Regions from separate parts of the Neobacillus sp. genome, predicted to be linked through region 4. Evidence: predicted binding sites of a transcription regulator. Region 4 holds the regulator's gene; each other region holds the start of a gene.
What was found. The regulator Rex, encoded in region 4, represses fermentation and respiration genes when NADH is low (regulators of the CRP and FNR family bind a similar motif). The targets are predictions, from matches to a motif close to TTGTGAAATATTTCACAA.
Positions count from the first base shown of each region.

Region 1: RTR43_RS07055 (anion permease) is a predicted target of Rex. The motif match lies at 2,001-2,018, and genes of this name have one in related genera.
Region 2: RTR43_RS02690 (formate/nitrite transporter family protein) is a predicted target of Rex. The motif match lies at 2,555-2,572, and genes of this name have one in related genera.
Region 3: RTR43_RS17180 (cytochrome c3 family protein) is a predicted target of Rex. The motif match lies at 2,399-2,416, and genes of this name have one in related genera.

Region 1 covers NZ_DALZYO010000009.1:72,231-77,063, forward strand. Annotated here, with positions in the region: gene RTR43_RS07050 (fumarate hydratase) at 1-265, opposite strand, end outside; gene RTR43_RS07055 (anion permease) at 478-1,935, opposite strand; gene RTR43_RS07060 (response regulator) at 2,391-3,113, opposite strand; gene dcuS (DcuS/MalK family sensor histidine kinase) at 3,119-4,717, opposite strand.
Region 2 covers NZ_DALZYO010000003.1:79,400-84,232, reverse strand. Annotated here, with positions in the region: gene pabB (aminodeoxychorismate synthase component I) at 1-1,501, shown strand, start outside; gene RTR43_RS02690 (formate/nitrite transporter family protein) at 1,693-2,517, opposite strand; gene RTR43_RS02685 (SDR family oxidoreductase) at 2,968-3,804, shown strand; gene RTR43_RS02680 (TldD/PmbA family protein) at 4,205-4,833, shown strand, end outside.
Region 3 covers NZ_DALZYO010000029.1:33,375-38,207, reverse strand. Annotated here, with positions in the region: gene secA (preprotein translocase subunit SecA) at 1-1,976, opposite strand, end outside; gene RTR43_RS17180 (cytochrome c3 family protein) at 2,520-3,887, shown strand; gene RTR43_RS17175 (cytochrome c3 family protein) at 3,916-4,833, shown strand, end outside.
Region 4 covers NZ_DALZYO010000030.1:3,797-8,629, reverse strand. Annotated here, with positions in the region: gene RTR43_RS17375 (polymer-forming cytoskeletal protein) at 1-710, opposite strand, end outside; gene RTR43_RS17370 (YhbD family protein) at 723-1,346, opposite strand; gene RTR43_RS17365 (redox-sensing transcriptional repressor Rex) at 1,676-2,332, opposite strand; gene moaC (cyclic pyranopterin monophosphate synthase MoaC) at 2,368-2,865, opposite strand; gene RTR43_RS17355 (ABC-F family ATP-binding cassette domain-containing protein) at 3,044-4,833, shown strand, end outside.

The DNA of each region.
Region 1 (4,833 bases), on a different contig from region 4:
AATCTCCATCAACAATTCGAGCTTCTTGCCCGACCTCAACAAATACTACAGTCATGCCAGTATCCTGGCACATTGGGGCATGCTCGGCACGAGCTAATTTAACATTCTTCAATATTTTCTCCAGGCTATACTTCCCAAATTGTGATTCTTCCTTTTCCAGCCCAGCTGCAATAAGAGCTTCTACATCCTCTGGAAGGTCACAAGCAGCCTGCATACAAAGATCTCTGACCGTTTTGGTAATTAATATTGCTGAAATTTCACGCATTCTGTTCTCCTCCTGCAATTAAGCAATTGCTTCTTGTTTGTTTTCCTCTATATATTGGAAATTAACTGCTCCGCACTTTGTACAGATAAGGTAGGGTATCATTAATTCATAATCATCATCACACCCGTGGTAAAGCTCCGAAGAATATTGAGTTTCCAAACTTTCAAAACAGCAAGTGGACTTCATTAAACCTCATCTCCTCAATCTCTCGTTTACCAAAGACCTAGTAATTTCCACCATGCACCGCCAATACCAATCCAGACAACAATATGAATGATAGAAATGATGAATCCGAGTGACCACCATTTATTCTGAGTGACATATCCACTGCCGAAAAAGACAGGAGCTGGTCCGCAGCTATAATGAGTTATACAGCCAAACAGATTACTGAATACCCCCAACAATAGAGCTGATACAAGTGGCGGTGCTCCAGCAGCAACCAAAACGGCAAGGAATGCTGAATACATGGCACTGACGTGAGCCGTGTTACTCGCAAAGAAATAGTGAGAATAAAAATAGACAACAGACAGGATGATCAGTGTCCAAATCCAAGGCAAACCGCTGACTGCACCTTGCATAGTGTGGCTGAACCATGGTATTAAACCTAATTCATTCAGGAAGCTGGCCATCATAACTAGGACAGCGAACCAGATTAATGTATCCCAGGCGCCCTCTTCTTTTTTAATGTCTGACCAATTTAGTACTTGTGTAACTAGCAGTGCACCCAGTCCAATAAAAGCTGTAGTAGTAGCGTTGATGTTTAAACTTGTTCCGAAAATCCAAAGGGATAAAATAAGAAGGAAAACACCGATCATGTAGTATTCTTCTTTTTTCAGTGGTCCCATTTCTTTTAATTTCTTATCAGCCATTTGCGCTGCTGCAGGTGTTTCTTTAATTTCCGGTGGATATAACTTATATATTACATAGGGAATCAATATCAAGCTGAGCAGTCCAGGAACGATTGCCGCTGTTGCCCAACCTAACCAGGTAATGTGTTTACCGGTGATATCCCCGGCAATTTGAGCAGCCAGCGGGTTTGCAGCCATAGCCGTTAGAAACATCGCAGAGGTAATCATGTCACCCTGGAAGGCTACTTTTGTTAAAAATGCCCCAACTTTTCTTTCCGTTCCGTCCCCTACCTTTGAGCCATATGCTTCGGATAGGGAGCGGATGATTGGGAGCAGTATTCCGCCCGCACGAGCCGTGTTGGATGGCATAGCCGGTGATAGAATCAAATCGCTCGCAATCAAGGAATACGATAAGCCGAGCGTCTTCTTCCCAAACTTTTTAACAAACATATAGGCAACCCTTGTACCTAATCCAGTCTTTATAAATCCTCTTGAAATAAAAAACGCAATGACAATCAACCAGATTGTTGTATTTTGAAACCCACTAAGCGATTGCTCAATCGTGAGTGTTTGTGTAATAACAGTCGCTGTTAGCGCCAAAATCGCTACACTTCCCATTGGTAAAGGCTTGATGATTAAGCCGACAATGGTAGCCACAAAAATAGCAAGTAAATGCCAAGCCTGCAGGGATAAACCTTCAGGGGGATGAATAAACCAAATGATGGCCCCAAGTGCAAGTGTTACTAATAATGGAACAAATTTTACTTCTCCTGAAATCTTTGTTGTTAAATTGGGGTTTTTGGGATGTTGCTGTAATTTCATAGCAGGGATAGCCATTATTTCAGCTCCTTTTAGTTTTAGATAAAATGTTCACAAAATGTTCAATAATGTGATATATTTCACAAACTTTCTTAAAAAATAACGACTAATGCATGATTAGAAGTTTTCCATTCAAACGATTGATTTTTATTGGTTTAAAGTTATTTCTGAACTATCAATCCCTCCGCCGCCAAGATATCTACTAACATAAGAAATATATAACTACACCTGTAGAATACTAGGTACTGCATGTCAGGAATAGTTTATGGAATTTATTAAAGAGTTTAGTAATTAAAGTAATTGACTTAAGTAAAATAAGAAAAGCGCAAGGCGCCCGAAGCTGGACATTTCTCAAAGTTCAATGTAATAAATTCTTATATTAGAACAAAAAAAACAGTGTCTCCCTTCTTGGGAACACTGCTTCATTGGTTTGTATAAATTTTTTAAGGCGTGTAAGGTTAAAAGTTATTATCGATGTAGTTTTGGATTATACTACTACCCTCGTTAGCAATCCTATGCATGTATACTGGACGACCGATCGTACCATATACAACTTCAGTTTCCAGTACATGAATATCAGCCAAAAAGATTACATATTTTCTTATGGAAACTCTTGATATTCCTACTTTACAGGCGAGCTCCTCTGTTGAAAAAGGGGTCCCCCCCATTTCTGTTACCTGTTTCCATACTTTACAGAGAGTATTTTTTGTCAGTCCCTTAGGCAAATCGTATCCTGCCGAGATTTTTTGTTCTTTACGAAGAAGGAATTGGTCTAAATCAATTTGATTTAACTTTTCCTGGTCATTCATCATCATTTGTTCTTTTCGATAAGAAAGAAGGGCCGTTTGAAATCTTTCAAACTCAAAAGGTTTTATTAAGTAGTCAACCGTTCCAAAACGAAGTCCTTTTTTTATGCTTTCCTTATCACAGGAAGCAGTTATGATGATAACATCAATCTCTGTTCCTAGACCACGAATCTTTGACAAAAGACTCCAACCGTTGTCTCCTGGCATATGAATGTCGAGCAAAATGAGATCAACTTTATTCCCTTCAAGAAGTGGAATGGCTTCTTCAACAGACCCTGCTATTCCAACAAGCTCAATTCCCTCAATTTGCTCTAAATAACGTCGGTTTATTTCTGCAACCATAGGATCATCTTCAACAATTACAGTTTTAGTCATGATTCCTACTCCTTTCCCTCGAATGGAATGATAACGTGAAGGATTGTTCCCTTTGCAGGTTCAGATAGAATGGTAATCTTTCCATTTAACTTCTTAATTGTCTCCAGGACTAAATATAGCCCAATGCCGCGGTTCTCCCCCTTTGTTGAAAAACCTCTTTCAAATACTTGCTCTTGGACTTCCTCGTTTATTCCCGACCCGGAATCAGAGACTTTTATTGAAAGTTTTTTGTTTTCAATTGGATGTATTTCTACCTCTACCTTTTTCTCCCTACAACCATTTAGAGCTTCTATCGAATTATCTATCAAGTTTCCAAGGATGGTTACCACATCCTGTACTACTTCATTATTATTCGGTTTTGGAAGAAAACTATTCTCTGTAACATATAGTATGGCTCCATGTTCTCTAGCATGGCTAGCCTTGCCGATTATAAATCCTGCAATCACAGGATCTTTAATTCTAGCTGTTAAAAATCCTACTTCCGTCTGAAAAGAATTAGAAATTTGCTTCACATATTCGGCCAACTTATCATAGATTTTCATATGGACCATTCCTAGGATAACATGAAGCTTATTCATGAATTCATGGGTTTGTGCTCGTAACGCCTCCGCGTAAGTCCTTGCTCCAGTAAGCTGTTCAGCCAGTTGTCTGATTTCTGTTTTATCTCTAAAAGTTGCAACTGCTCCGGTAATTTCCTTATTAACGTAAATTGGAACGATATTAGCTACAATTACTAGCTCCCTTAATGAGTATTCTTGGTCAAGTAATTTTTCACCGGTTGCCATTAGTTTGGTCAATTGAAGCTGAGGTAGCACCTCTTCTATTTTCATTCCAATAGCGTCATTAGAAACCCCGATTGATCTCATCAATTTAGAGGCTTCTTTGTTTAGAAGAGTAATTCTTGATGTTTTATCAATAGCAATTACACCTTCTCTGGCATATTCCAATACAGCACTTCTTTGTTCTAGTAAATTAGCTATTTCTGTCGGTTCCATTCCAAACATAATTTTCTTTACTTTCCTTGAAAGTAAGACCGCGCCAATTAAACCAACGATCAATCCTAATAGCATACTAATATATATCACTCTTGTACTTTTCCAAACTTTTTGTTCTACATCGTCAAGTAAAACGCCAACCAAAATGGCACCGATTTGCTTTCCATCTTCATTGTATACTGGAGTAAAATATCTTAACGATTTACCTAATGTGCCTTCTGCTATAGAGATATGTTCATGTCCTTTAAAGACTTCTCCTGCATCCCCACCTGCGTATTCCTTACCAATTTTATCGGGTAATGGGTGAGACTTTCTAATTCCATTCATATCCATTACTACAAGAAAGGGTACATTTGCGGCTTTCCTCATTTTCTCAGCATACTGCTGGATTGTTTTATCACTCGCTTTCCCGCTAAGTCCATCAATAAAAACTGGAGAAACTGCTGCAGTCTTGGAGATGTCCTTAGCTTTCTCTTCTATATGACCAATAATCGTTTTCTCTACATTTTCTTGAATAAAAACATTGGTTACTATTAGACATAGTATACTTACCCCGCATACTAGAAATGTTATTTTAATTTGCAGCGGGAGATTAAATTTATACTTCATAAGCTGATAGTCCCCTTTAACCCTTAATGGAATTTTTCTTCTTATCTCACTTTCTTATATTTTAAAGGTGGAAAAGGAATAAAAGTGTTTCAATATTGTGAAGGAATTAGAATACT
Region 2 (4,833 bases), on a different contig from region 4:
GCTGTTATGGTTTGGGATTTTTCTAGAGCCAACGCTTCAACCACTTAGCCATACTGGGACGTATTCACTCACAGAATGGAAACCAACCGTAAATATGGATGAGTACAATCAATCGATTTTATCGATTAAACAATCGATTGAAAATGGCGATACATACCAGACAAATTATACGATTCGTCTTAGCTCCGATTTCAAAGGAGACGATATTGCTTTTTTTGAGAAACTGAAAAGAGCACAAGCATCCAATTATTGTGCTTACATCAACACTGGCAATCATAGTATTTTGTCTGCGTCTCCTGAATTGTTTTTTCACTTGGATGGTGACAAAATTACCACTCGACCGATGAAAGGAACAATTAAAAGAGGAAAATCGGTTGCAGATGATGAAGCAAACGCTAAATGGCTTTATCATTCAGAAAAAAATCGCGCTGAAAATCTCATGATTGTGGATCTGCTGCGAAATGACTTAGGCATCATCGCCGAACCTGGTACAGTTAACGTTCCAAAGCTTTTTGAAATTGAACATTATCCTACTGTACATCAAATGACTTCAACGATTACAGCAAAGGTTTCTGCCAATACGAAACTCGTTGATATTTTTAAAGCACTTTTTCCTTGTGGATCCATTACAGGTGCTCCAAAGATTAGTACAATGAACATCATTTCAAACTTAGAAACGTCAGCACGGGAAGTTTATTGTGGGGCGATTGGTTTTATTTCACCAAATAAAGAAGCCATTTTTAATGTACCAATTAGAACCGTATTGATTGAACATCAATCTGGGATAGCCACCTATGGAGTTGGCGGAGGAATTACTTGGGATTCAACTACCGAAGATGAATATCAAGAAATCATGACGAAGGCAAGCTTACTTGAAGAAAACAGACCGGAGTTTCAATTATTGGAAAGTTTATTAGTAGACAGGGGGGAGTTTTTTTTATTACAAGAACATCTTAATCGCCTGAATAAGTCAGCCCAATATTTCGGTTTTTCATATAATTCAGAGGGCGTCAAAAAGGCCTTACTCGAGTTTTCAAGTCAAAATAATATTGGGGAGTTAAAAGTTCGACTCCTTTTGGAAAACGATGGGAACATCACCATAGAAGGAACTCCTAGCAACAAACCGCAGGCTCCTCTGAAGGTAATGCTCGCCGACAAACCAGTAGAAAAAAACAATCCCTTCTTATACCATAAAACCACGAACCGGGATGTATATGCTCAATTTCAAATGTGGAAGCCTTCAGCTGTTTTCGACGTGCTCCTATGGAATGAAGACGGTGAGTTGACTGAATTTACGAATGGAAACGTGGTCTTGGAAATAGATGGATCATTATGGACGCCACCTTTAAATAGTGGCTTATTAGCTGGCACCTTTCGAGAAATGTTACTTAAAAATGGAAAAATTCACGAAAAAACACTAACAGTTGTAGACTTACAAAAAACCACGAAAATCTGGTTTATTAATAGTGTTCGGAAATGGCTGCACGTTCAGTTAATATAGATGGAATATCAGAATACGCGAATTTACTTCTTACCCATGTGATAGACCCAACGAAAGACTATTTTAAGCATAAGATGGTGCCTGACACCCTTCAATAAAATAAGGCACCATCCAGTTTTGAATACGACATTAAATAGATGGAGTAAACATGCAATTGAACAAAAAAATGTGAAAGAAAAACGAAAAGAATTCTATCTTACTCGACTTTTTACCATTGGCTGAATAACCTTTTGTTTTGTGTAGTTGGAATCATTTTTCTTAAAAGCGTGCCAATAAGCCATAGCTATAAATGCTGTACCTCCTACTGCATTTCCTAAAAAGACTGGGATAAAATTGTGAAAATATTCAAACCAAGAAAAATGGCCGGCAAATATGGCAGCAGGGATGACAAACATATTTGCTACTACGTGCTGAAATCCAATCGCAACAAATGCCATTGTTGGAAACCAGATTCCGGTTATTTTCCCTACGATATCGTTTGCACCATAACAAAGCCATACGGCAGCAGCAACCAGCCAATTACAGCCAATACCGGAAATAAAGGCTTGGAGAAAAGACACTTCAAGTTTATGCTGGGCAATACTAATTGTCTTTTCTAAGTAAGGTCCCGTTTCAGTTAATCCAACAAGATGTCCGAAAAAATAGGCAACAAAAATAGCTCCGACGAAGTTACTGACCGTCACAAGAAACCAATTATAGAATACCTGCCCTGTGCTAATCTTATTCGCCATTCTTGCAAGTGGCACGGCCATCATATTCCCAGTCAATAACTCTCCACCTGCTAGTAAGGTAAGAATTAGCCCTACAGGAAAAACTGATGCTCCAATCAAATTGCTTAATCCTTCTAAATTTATTGATAGAGTTGAAGTAACCCGGATGGAAAGTAAGTATCCAAGTGCAATGAATGCACCTGCTTCAAAACCTAAGATCAGTATCTGTAATGGAGAGTACTTTGTTTTTTTGATGCCATTTTCCACGGTGATTTCCATAATTTTGTCTGGTTTACTGTATCCCATTAGATAGACTCCTTTTAAAATATCATCTGTTAATAGTTTGTGAAAGATTTAACATACTCTATTATACCGTAATTTCTCCCAAAATCCTGTGAATATTTCATTACTATTTTTACTTACAACCAGTATTTACATGTTTTATATAAAAATTAACGCTAATATATATACAACAAAATTTTCTTCCCAAAATAAAGAGCCGTATTTACACGTCTCAGACCTCATCTATATTTATGTCTTATCCAATCAAATGATTTCCAACAAAATAAAACACACGATAAATTTTTGTTGGGCTATTTTCCAGACATACTCAGCAGCAATTTTCTTTGTTTCTGCCATACAATTGCTTTCATTGAGGATGGTTGCTCTTCTTTATCTATAGGAAATATTATAACTAATCCAATTTTATTGAATATATGGTTTAATGATAGTTAAGGAATGTTGAAGGAGAAAATTATGAACAAAAAAACGGCAATAGTTACAGGTTCTTCAAGCGGCTTTGGCATGTTGTGCGCCCTCGAACTGGCAGTGAATGGTTTTACTGTCATTGCGACAATGAGAGATGTGAAAAAAGCAAAGCGATTGCTCGAAATTGCAAAAGAAAAGGATTTAGAAAAATTCATTCATATCCATTCACTTGATGTAACGTCTAGCAAATCTATAAATGAATTGAAATATTTACTTACAAACTATGTATCTGTAGATGTGTTAGTTAATAATGCCGGATTTGCACTTGGTGGGTTTAGCGAAGATCTTTCAATCGAGGAATATCGGCAGCAATTTGAAACCAACTTTTTCGGAGTAATTGCAGTAACCCAAGCAGTCCTTCCCTTTATGAGGGCTAGAAAGCAAGGCAGGATTATTAACATGAGTAGCATTAGTGGCAGAATGGGATTCCCGGGATTATCTGCTTATGTTTCATCCAAGCATGCACTTGAGGGATATAGTGAAAGCTTAAGGCTGGAGCTAAAACCATTTGGAATTGATGTTTCATTAATCGAGCCTGGATCGTATCAAACCAATATTTGGTCAAGCGTGGATTATATGGAAATCAATACTGAATCACCCTACTCATCCTATATGAAAAACATCTTAAAAGAGATTGAAAGTGGAAAGGCAGAACATGGCAATCCCACCGAAGTAGCTAAACTAGTAGCTCAAATTGCCTCTCAACGGAAATCTCCAAACTTCAGATATCCGATCGGTAAAAGTGTGAAGAAAAATCTGTTTCTTAAAACGATTCTTCCCTGGGAATTTATTGAAGCCGTTATTATTAAAAAACTACGGCATTAATCCGTTTTCCAAAAGAAGATTTCGTTAAAGGGCAGAATATGTAAAAAGGAAATTTCCCCGTTAATAAGGAGGCGGTGGTATTCTATTTCTATCGCTTCTTCCAATTGAACGATAGAACCGTCTTCCTTCTTACAAACTAAAAACCCTACTTCTTCAATGTATGCACAACTTTGAATTCACATTTCCTACCCTTTAAAAATCCTTATTTTAAATTAAGATATTGAGAAAGGTTTTACATTTTTTTTAATTAGGATTAGTAATATTGGGAATTATAACAAAAAGGTAAAATTAACCACACAATAGAAAAATGTTGTATGATATTAACGTGGGTTCTAATAAGGAAAATTCTAATTTAAAAATACAGAATTTTTCCATTATTAATAAAATTAAGGAGGAACATATGCTAAATCAATCTTTAATTGAAGACGTACTAACAGCGGCTTTATCAACTGGCGGAGATTTTTCTGAGATTTTCGTAGAGGACCGTTTTACCAATAATTTTACCTTGCAAAGTGGGAAAATCGAAACATGTCTTTCTGGCCGTGATTTTGGTATTGGCATCCGTGTATTTAAAGGATTGCAAAGTGTTTATGCTTATTCAACCGACTTTACCAAAGAAGGCCTTATTAAAGCAGCTAAAAATGCCGCACAAGCCATAAATGGAAATACCATAATACAACTGGTCCCTCTAGTTCAAGAATCATTCGAAACGATTAATCCCGTTCAATTCTTACCGAAAGAGGTGGATAAAACCCGCAAAGCAGCCATCATGAAAAATGCCTATGATACGGCAAAAAACTATCATTCTAGTATTTCACAGGTAACTGTTCGCTACATGGATGAAGAACAAAATGTCCTGATTGCCAATTCAGAAGGAAAATTGATCGAAGACAAACGAGTTCGCTCAAGGATGGCGATTCAGGCTGTGGCAGTGCGAGATAACAAAATGGAAACAGGCTTCTATGGACCAGGCGCCCATCAAGGTTTTGAGTTTTTCGAAAATTCAAATATGGATTATTTTGCAACTGA
Region 3 (4,833 bases), on a different contig from region 4:
TCAACAATGGCTTGTAGATTCCATTCTTCTTCATCCTCATGGCGTGATGCGTGGGCATCAACGTTACGTTGAATCGAGTTTAAAATCATTTTTTGAACAATGTCACGAAGATTTTCAGATTCTAACACTTCATCACGCTGGGTGTAAATGATTTCCCGCTGCTGACGAAGAACATCATCATATTGTAATAGCTGTTTACGAGCATCAAAGTTGTTGCCCTCGACGCGTTTCTGTGCCGATTCAACAGCCCGAGACACCATTTTACTTTGAATCGGCTGAGAATCATCCATGCCGAGCTTTTGCATCATTGCCTTCATATTATCAGAACCGAAGCGGCGCATCAGTTCATCTTCCATCGATAAATAGAACTGGGTAATACCCGGATCTCCTTGACGTCCTGAACGTCCACGAAGCTGGTTATCGATACGTCTGCTTTCATGACGCTCCGTACCAATAACCGCCAGTCCGCCCAGCTCAACCACACCTTCTCCAAGCTTAATGTCAGTACCACGGCCGGCCATGTTTGTCGCAATTGTAACCGAACCTTGGTGACCTGCTTCGGCAATGATTTCTGCTTCGCGCTCGTGGTTCTTCGCGTTCAAGACATTATGGTGAATACGCTTTTTGAATAAATAGCTGGAAATAAGCTCAGACGTTTCAATCGCCACCGTACCAACGAGAACTGGCTGCCCCTTTTGATTGCGCTCGGCAATATCCTCAACAACGGCACGGAACTTGCCGTCCATCGTTGAGTAAATTAAATCGGCTCTGTCGTCACGAGCAATTGGTCTGTTGGTAGGAATTACGATTACATTCATATTATATATGTTGCGGAATTCTTCTTCTTCCGTTTTCGCTGTACCGGTCATACCAGCCAATTTTTCATACATACGGAAGTAGTTTTGGAACGTAATCGTTGCCATCGTCATGCTTTCATTTTGGACTTCCAGACCTTCTTTGGCCTCAATGGCTTGGTGCAAACCTTCGCTATAGCGTCGGCCCTTCATCAAACGGCCGGTGAACTGGTCAACGATAATAATTTCGCCTTCTTGTACGACATAATCAACATCAAGGTGCATGCTAACATTCGCTCTTAATGCCTGATTAATATGATGGTTTAACGTAACATGTGACATGTCAAACAGGTTATCAATTCCAAATGCTTTTTCGGCTTTACTGATTCCCTCTTCTGTTAGCATTACGCCTTTTGTTTTTTCATCATAGGTATAATCTGTGTCCTTTGTAAGCATTCGAACAAAGCCATTGGCTTGCACATAAAGGACAGCAGACTTTTGCGCCGATCCTGAAATAATCAATGGGGTACGTGCTTCGTCGATTAAAATCGAGTCAACTTCGTCAATGACCCCAAAATAAAGGGGACGTTGTACCTTTTGTTCCTTATAAAGGACCATGTTATCACGTAGATAATCGAAGCCAAATTCGTTATTTGTACCATAAGTAATATCGCGGGCATAAGCAGCCTGCTTTTCGTCTTTGTCCATGCTGTTTAAATTTAAGCCGACCGTTAGACCTAAAAATTGATACAGCTCGCCCATTTCGGTGGCGTCACGGCTTGCCAAGTATTCGTTGACAGTGACAACGTGAACTCCTTTTCCAGAAAGAGCATTCAAGTAAACGGGCATTGTCGCCGTTAACGTTTTACCTTCACCCGTTTTCATCTCGGAAATATTTCCTTCATGAAGAGAAATACCTCCCATTAATTGAACATGATATGGATACAGACCTAGCACACGGCGGGCACCTTCGCGGACCACCGCAAATGCTTCGACAAGCAAATCGTCAAGTGTTTCGCCTTTTTGATAACGGAGCTTGAACTCTTCCGTTTTTTCACGAAGCTGGTCGTCCGTTAATTTTTCCGTTTCAGCCGCAAGTGCGCCAATTTTCACTGCGAGCTTATCTAACCGCTTCAGCTCACGTTTGTTCAGATCAAATACTTTATTTAAAATCCCCATCATCTGATGAACGCTCCTTTTTATCGAGACTCAAAATCCACTTTTTTTTTAAAAAATCAATGTCTAATATATTCGATAATTTCCCTTTATATCTTACCACTTCCGCTATGGAGTGACAACAATGTTGGTAGGGAAGCAATAATTGACCTGCTAATAGTATATAAAAGCAGCTTTTAAATTTCTAATCCACATGTATCGAAAATTCGATTTTTCGTCAAATATGACAGAGTGATGGCATTTAATTGAGAATACATTTCAACTCGGGAAACGCTCTTTCAATTTTAGTTAATAAATGAATAAACACCCTGAAAATTGCATAAATATAAATTTTTGCGTTTGTTTTCACTACGGAAATAGTGCTAACCTAAGCTTATGATAACAACGTTCCCATGTTGTTTTTAGGGTAAAAAACTACATTCGATTGTATGGGGAAATATTCACAAATTGTACATTGGAATATACTCTTACAATGTTAGATACTACCTTTAGAGAGGTTATTATGGAAAATAGATAGATAAAGAATCCAACATGGGAAGGGTGAGAAAAATGGCCATTTGGGGGAAAAAGACAAATAAAGAGACAGATCCCGAAACAAGAGAAAATAAAAAGAAAGTTGGCCTAATCCGCAGACTTTGGCAAAAGTTCCGAAGTATAGATTGGAAGAATCCAGTGAACAGATGGAAATTACTATTTGTGTCACTGGTAGGATGTATCGTTGTGTTTGGTGGAGGGTATGGAGTGCTTACCTTTACCAACTCTCCGTCATTTTGCTCAAGCTGTCACGAAATGGCACCAGAGTATTCAACATATACAGCGAGTGCCCACAATAATATCTCCTGTGTTCAGTGTCATATTAAGCCTGGGTTTACGAACATGATTACGCACAAAGTGAAATCAATGAAAGAAGTTTACTATCATGTAACGGGCGTACCTAAACAGATCGTACAAACGGAAGAAGAAGCGATTTCAAACGAGAACTGTTTACAATGTCATTCCAAGAACCGTCTGGTCACCGCATCGGGTGACTTAAAGGTCAACCATAAAGGACATATTGAAAAGGATGTTCCATGTATTACCTGTCATGCCGGAGTTGTTCATGCGAAAATCGCTGCACGTGGTATTAATACCGAGGAAGTTCGTGGACATTGGACAAAAGAAAATGCTGAAAAGTTAATGGAAGAGAAATACTTGAGACCAAACATGGGAACCTGTATTGATTGCCATGATAAAGTCAACAACGGTGAAAAGCCATGGAAAGATGTTGCCTATAATGTTCCACCCAATCCCGAAGAGGTAGAGAAAAAACTCGAAGAAAAAACAAAAGCATCTGGTGAAGCAACCAAGGAAGGCGAAAGCAAAGAAGCTGAAGCAGCGCATGATGGAAAAACACAAGAAATCATCTTACAAGCCATTGGAAAACAACAGAAAGACGTTAAGATTTCAATGGAATGTGAAACCTGCCATAAAAAGGTAAAAGTTCCTAAGAACCACAAAGTAGCAGGTTGGAATGGAAACCATGGCGGAACAGCTATCCAAGAGTTAGATAAATGCGTGAACTGTCATCAGGATTCAAAATGGGCCAAAGAAATACCAAAAGAAGACATTATCTCACTACTTAAGATGAAAGAGACAAAAACAAAATATGTACCAAATATTACTGTTGTAAAAGATCAATCACGAATCAATAAATTCTGTAGCGCTTGTCACGGTAACCGTCCAGTTGGACACCTTGAAAGTGATCAATGGTTAACTGCCCATGCTGCTAAAGCAAATACACCTGATCAAAAAGCAGAATGCTTCGTCTGCCATGATCGTGATAAACCAAAAGAAGGTTCAACAGATATAAAAGCACCAACAGATGTTTATTGCCAGTACTGTCACAGAACCGGCTTTAAATCAGATGGGAAAAAATAAGCAAATCTTAAACTGGAGGGACGCTATTATGGATAACGACCAAAAGCAAGATCTGCCAGCCCCTCCCCGTTTTCGCTATAAGTTAATCAAAATTGCGACTTTAACATTGTTGTTTCTAGTCATCCTATTCTTTGGGGGATTCTTCGGGCTAGAAACAACCTCAAGCTCGAAGTTTTGCTCATCCTGTCATGAGATGAAGCCTCAGTACTATACTTGGAAAGCATCATCTCATAGTGAGGTAGATTGCATTAACTGTCATATTGAACCAGGAGCAAAGAATTACGCAAAAGCGAAAGGAAACGGTCTCGTAGAACTTTATAAAAAACAAACGGACAAATATATTGCACCTATAAAGATGCCGAACCTTATACCGGACGAAGCTTGTGAAAGTTGTCACAATATGAAAAATCGAGCCGTCACTCCTTCTGGGGATATCATCATCCCACACAATAAACATAAGACAGAAGGTATTAAGTGTGTGCAGTGTCATAGTGGTACTGCTCACGGGAAAGTTTCGGATCGAAAAGTGACCTATAAGAGTGATTATGGAAAATGGAATGAAAAACTAGGGACATCTCTTATGAGTAATAAGAAGTTTACCAGTCCGCAAATGGACACTTGTATGGAATGTCATGAAGCAAGAAAGGCACCAACGGAGTGTAAGACCTGTCACGAAGCAACGATGGTTCCAAAAAATCATAAAACAGAAGAGTTCAAAGCTGGTGGACACGGTAAGATTCAGCCCTCTGAACTGAAAAAATGTGAGCAATGCCATTCATATATGTCTAAAGAAAAGTATGATCTATTTAAAGAAGATTCCAGTTACATTAATTTTTTGAAAAAGGACAATACAGCTTCTGCCAATAGAAATGATTCAAATAATGTTTCCGTTGCTCAATATGCAAAAACAAATACTTTTTGTAAAGACTGTCACGGACAGAAACCA
Region 4 (4,833 bases):
CTTTCACCTACAATGGCATTTTTATCCTGTGAAAATTCTTCTGTGTATTCAACTACGCCAATATGACAATTAGGACCAATCCTAACCTGGTTACCACGGACAACTTTTGCTATCGTACTTTCAAGTTCAATTCTGTCTCCTTCAATTAAATCCGTTTCTAATTGTGTTTTAAAAAAAGGCTTGAAGAGAGTGCCCATGAAGGATCCTTTATGTTGTTTTACGATGATCGTTTGCCCGCCGATTTCTTGTGCTTTACATTCTCCATAGATCTCAATATCTACTTGATCCGCGTTTAAAAGTCCTCCAATTGTAAACCGGTATTGTGCTTTAAACGTTTCAGCCTCACAATCTTCTCCAATCGTCAGAATGCCTCTAAGTTTAATTTCCTCAGCTTTTACTTTTCCGCCAACAGAGGCTTTACCTGAAACCTGTAATTGTTTAGCATACAGATTTTGCCCAATTTTTGCTGTTCCGTCCACCGTAAACTTCTGACTTTCGATTGTTCCTTTAAAACTGGCATTCCCGCTTACCTTAGCTGTATTTGCTGTAACATTGCCATTGACCGTACCTGAACCATTGCATTCAAACTCACTACACTCCAAATCACTGTTAACTTTTCCTCGTCCATTTAAGGTAACAAGATGGAACTGCCCACCGTTTGATGCCCCAATACCATTAATGACCAAATCTCCTCTATTTTTTGTTTCCATCACGATTCTCCTTTACAATAATTTCGATTTAATTTCTTCCATACAGGTCATCAGTGCGAGAGTCGTGACAACTTTCGTTCCTCGCTCAAAATGAGCAGCTTCGGCATTCAATAATAAAAGACACGATGAAACTCCTAGTTTTCGCGTAAATACCAATTCACAGCTTTTTTGCTTGATATGCTGGGCATTGTCCTTTAATACCTGTAAGAGCATTTTCCCCTCATCTAAATTAATCTCACCTGACTGAAGCAGCTTTTCTAATATATATACTTCAAGGATTCTCGGAAAATTAAATATCTTCACGCCTTTATCGTTCTCTAGATAAAAATTCATTACTTCAATCGAAACAATGTTACGTTTTATTAAATCATCCTTTTCCAACTGCAAATCACTAATATTTGGAGAAAACATATCAGCTAGCTCATCCAATGACAAATTTTCCTTCATTGTTTGAATTTTATTGATTCTTTCTAAGATTTTTTCCTTTGGAAAGAAGGTTTCTTGGCCCGTAAATGTGGATTTCCGAATAAACCATTCTTCAGGAATGAGATCCTTCCGTTTCCAGCGATATAGCTGTCCATACGATATTCCAGCAATATCTAATAAATCCTTCTTAGAAATTAACTCCTCACTCATATTGAAAACCCCTTTCTATTTTCAATGTAACATAACACTGTTACGTTTGTAAAGCAGCAAAAAGACCTTCAAGCACAAAAGGCGCAAGCGCCCGTTTAGCGGCGTATGGACTGGAGCGCTCCAACTGAGATAAAGGAAACACGAAGAGCGATAGCGATTCGATGTTGACTTATCGTAGGGCGGAGAGCGAAGTACACTAGCCGCTGGGCGCTGGAGCTGGATTCAGAGAACTATTTCAATTTATCCACAATTAATTATTTTATAATTTCCTATACAACAAAAAAAGGGCTTTTCACGAGTAGATATTCGTGAAAAACCCTTTATACTAGCTATTCTTCTTCTACTTCCCCAGTCGGATAGTGCTTTAAAAAGTAAATCAGTGATTGCAGTTCTACTGCTAGGTCGATATGATGGACCCGAATGGCGGGAGGAACATTTAACCTTGCCGGAGTAAAATTTAATATCCCTTTCACATCCGCCTTCACAAGTCGATCTGTAATCATCTGCGCAACGGAAGCCGGAACCGTAAGAATCGCAACCGATATATTTTCATTGGCTAGAACATTCTCCAAATCGTCCAAATGATAGACCGGTACCTCACGAATCAGCGTTCCCATTTTAGTCGGATCCACATCAAAGGCGCACTCTATTTTCGTATTATTGTTTTTTAAAAAATTATAGTTTAAAAAGGCAGTTCCGAGATTACCGACCCCTATTAACGCAACCTTTGTTAATTCATCTTGGTCTAAGGTTTTCCGGAAAAAGGATAATAAGTAATTGACGTTATAGCCATAGCCCTTTTTCCCTAAAGCACCAAAATAGGAGAAATCCCTGCGAATGGTTGCTGAGTCCACTTTCACCGCCTCGCTCAATTCTGCAGAAGAGACCCTTTGTTTACCGGAAGAATGGAGGTTTTTTAAAAATCGATAGTAGAGGGGCAGCCGTTTTGCTGTCGCCTGTGGTATTTTCATCGTTTCATTACTCATAATCTCCCACACCCCTTGAATGATTTAGTTACATTTCATTTAACTTGTTCGGTTCTTTTATAATCGCCGTTTTTGCCGCCCGTTTTCTCGACTAAATAGGTCGGTCCAATGACCATGCCTTTATCCACCGCTTTACACATATCATACACGGTTAAGGCACAAGCTGACGCCGCTGTTAACGCTTCCATTTCCACACCCGTGTTACCTTTGGTTTTTACCGCTGCTGCAATATGTAAATGATAGTGATCTTCTTGATCTTCTTCCCATGAGAAGGAAATATTAACTCCTGTTAATGGAATCGGATGGCACATTGGAATCAGATCCCATGTTTTTTTTGCCGCCATAACTCCAGCAACCTGGGCCACAGCCAGGACATCGCCTTTTTTCATTTCATTATTGGTTATTTTTCCAAAAATTTCTTTACTAACAGTTATGCTTGAATGAGCAAGAGCGGTCCGAGCCGTTTCCGGTTTTTCGCTGACGTCGACCATCTTTGCTCTGCCTTCTTCATTAAAATGTGTAAAATTTGCCATAAATAAATCCTCCCAAAAAAATCATACACTATTTTTCAGTTATTGTGTGTGAAACTTTGAACTAATTCAAACATTTTTTTCAAAAAATAATATCTCACTCGACGCTATAGGTCTGCCCTTTATTGCCGACAATGCCGGAATAAGGTACACTATTCCTATGTAATAGAGGTGAATTAGAATGATTTTATTGCAGGTCAATCAACTACAAAAATATTATGGTGCTGACCTTATTTTATCGAATATAAAGCTAGAATTACAAACCCGGGACCGCGCGGCACTTGTTGGCCGCAATGGTGCAGGGAAATCGACATTGTTAAAAATCATTGCCGGACAATTGTCTCATGATGGCGGGGATATTATCAAGCCAAAAGAAGTGACCATCGGTTATTTAGCACAAAATACTGGTTTAGAATCAAATTTATCAATTTGGGAAGAAATGATAACCGTTTTCGAACCGCTTCAATTGATGGAAAAATCACTTCGCAGGCTTGAAAATCAAATGGCTGACCCAAGTGTGTTCGAAGACAACACAAGATACGAACGTGTTCTTAAAGAATATGACGAGCTCCAAGTGAAATTTAAGGAACAAGGTGGATATCAATACGAGGCCGATATTCGCTCCGTGCTGCATGGGCTAAATTTCCGCGAAAGTTCTTTGCTGATTTCAAGTTTAAGTGGTGGGCAGAAAACCCGTCTTGCCTTAGGGAAATTGCTATTAACGAAACCTGATATCTTAATTTTGGACGAGCCTACCAACCATCTTGACATCGAAACCCTTTCCTGGCTTGAGCAATATTTACAGAGCTATGATGGCGCGATTTTAATTGTCTCCCATGACCGCTATTTTTTAGATAAGGTTGTCACCCAAGTTTACGAAGTAGCCCGCAAAAAAATTCAAAGGTTTCCGGGTAACTATAGTTCTTACCTTGACCAAAAAGCGGCCAATTATGAGCGTGATATGAAGCTTTTCGAAAAACAACAGCAAGAGGTAGCCAATCTCCAGGACTTTATCCAACGGAACCTGGCACGCGCATCGACGACGAAGCGAGCACAAAGCCGCCGGAAAAAGCTTGAGAAAATGGAGACTATTGACCGTCCCTTAGGTGATGAAAAGTCCGCAACCTTCTCGTTTGAAATTGAAAAACAAAGTGGAAATGACGTTCTAATGGTAGATTCGCTTGCGGTTGGTTACGACGGGGAAAAAGTTTCAGATGCCATCACCTTTCGGGCTTATAAGGGAGAAAGCATTGCCCTTGTTGGCCCAAATGGAATCGGTAAATCGACTCTGTTAAAAACAGTTATCAAAAAACTACCTGCGCTTGCAGGAGCCATACAATATGGGACAAACCTTTCAATCGGGTACTATGACCAGGAACAGGCTGAATTGACCTCGAATAAACGCGTATTAAATGAACTTTGGGATGATTACCCATTAAAAAGTGAAAAAGAAATCCGGACAGTACTCGGCAATTTTTTATTTTCCGGCGATGATGTCCTGAAAATTGTCTCTACCTTAAGCGGCGGAGAGAAGGCACGGCTTGCACTTGCTAAACTGATGTTAGAAAAAGCAAATGTGTTAATATTAGATGAACCAACCAACCATCTAGACCTTGATAGCAAGGAAGTCCTCGAGAACGCCTTGATTGATTACCCTGGAACGATTTTATTCGTTTCACATGATCGGTATTTCATTAACCGTATTGCTACAAAAGTATTAGAATTGAGCCGTGAGGGAAGCACAGAATATCTCGGAGACTATGATTATTATTTAGAGAAGAAACTTGAAAAGGAAGAACTCGAAGCACTTGCTTTAGCAGCGTCGGTAAAAAAAGCAGCAGATGTGGAAGCTAAAGAGAAAAATAAATATCAACAGGATAAGGATAGTAAAAGGCTTGAACGGCAGCGAAAAAGAAAATTGGATGGAATTGAGTTACGAATAGAGGAGCTTGAAGAACAAATTAGCGTTTA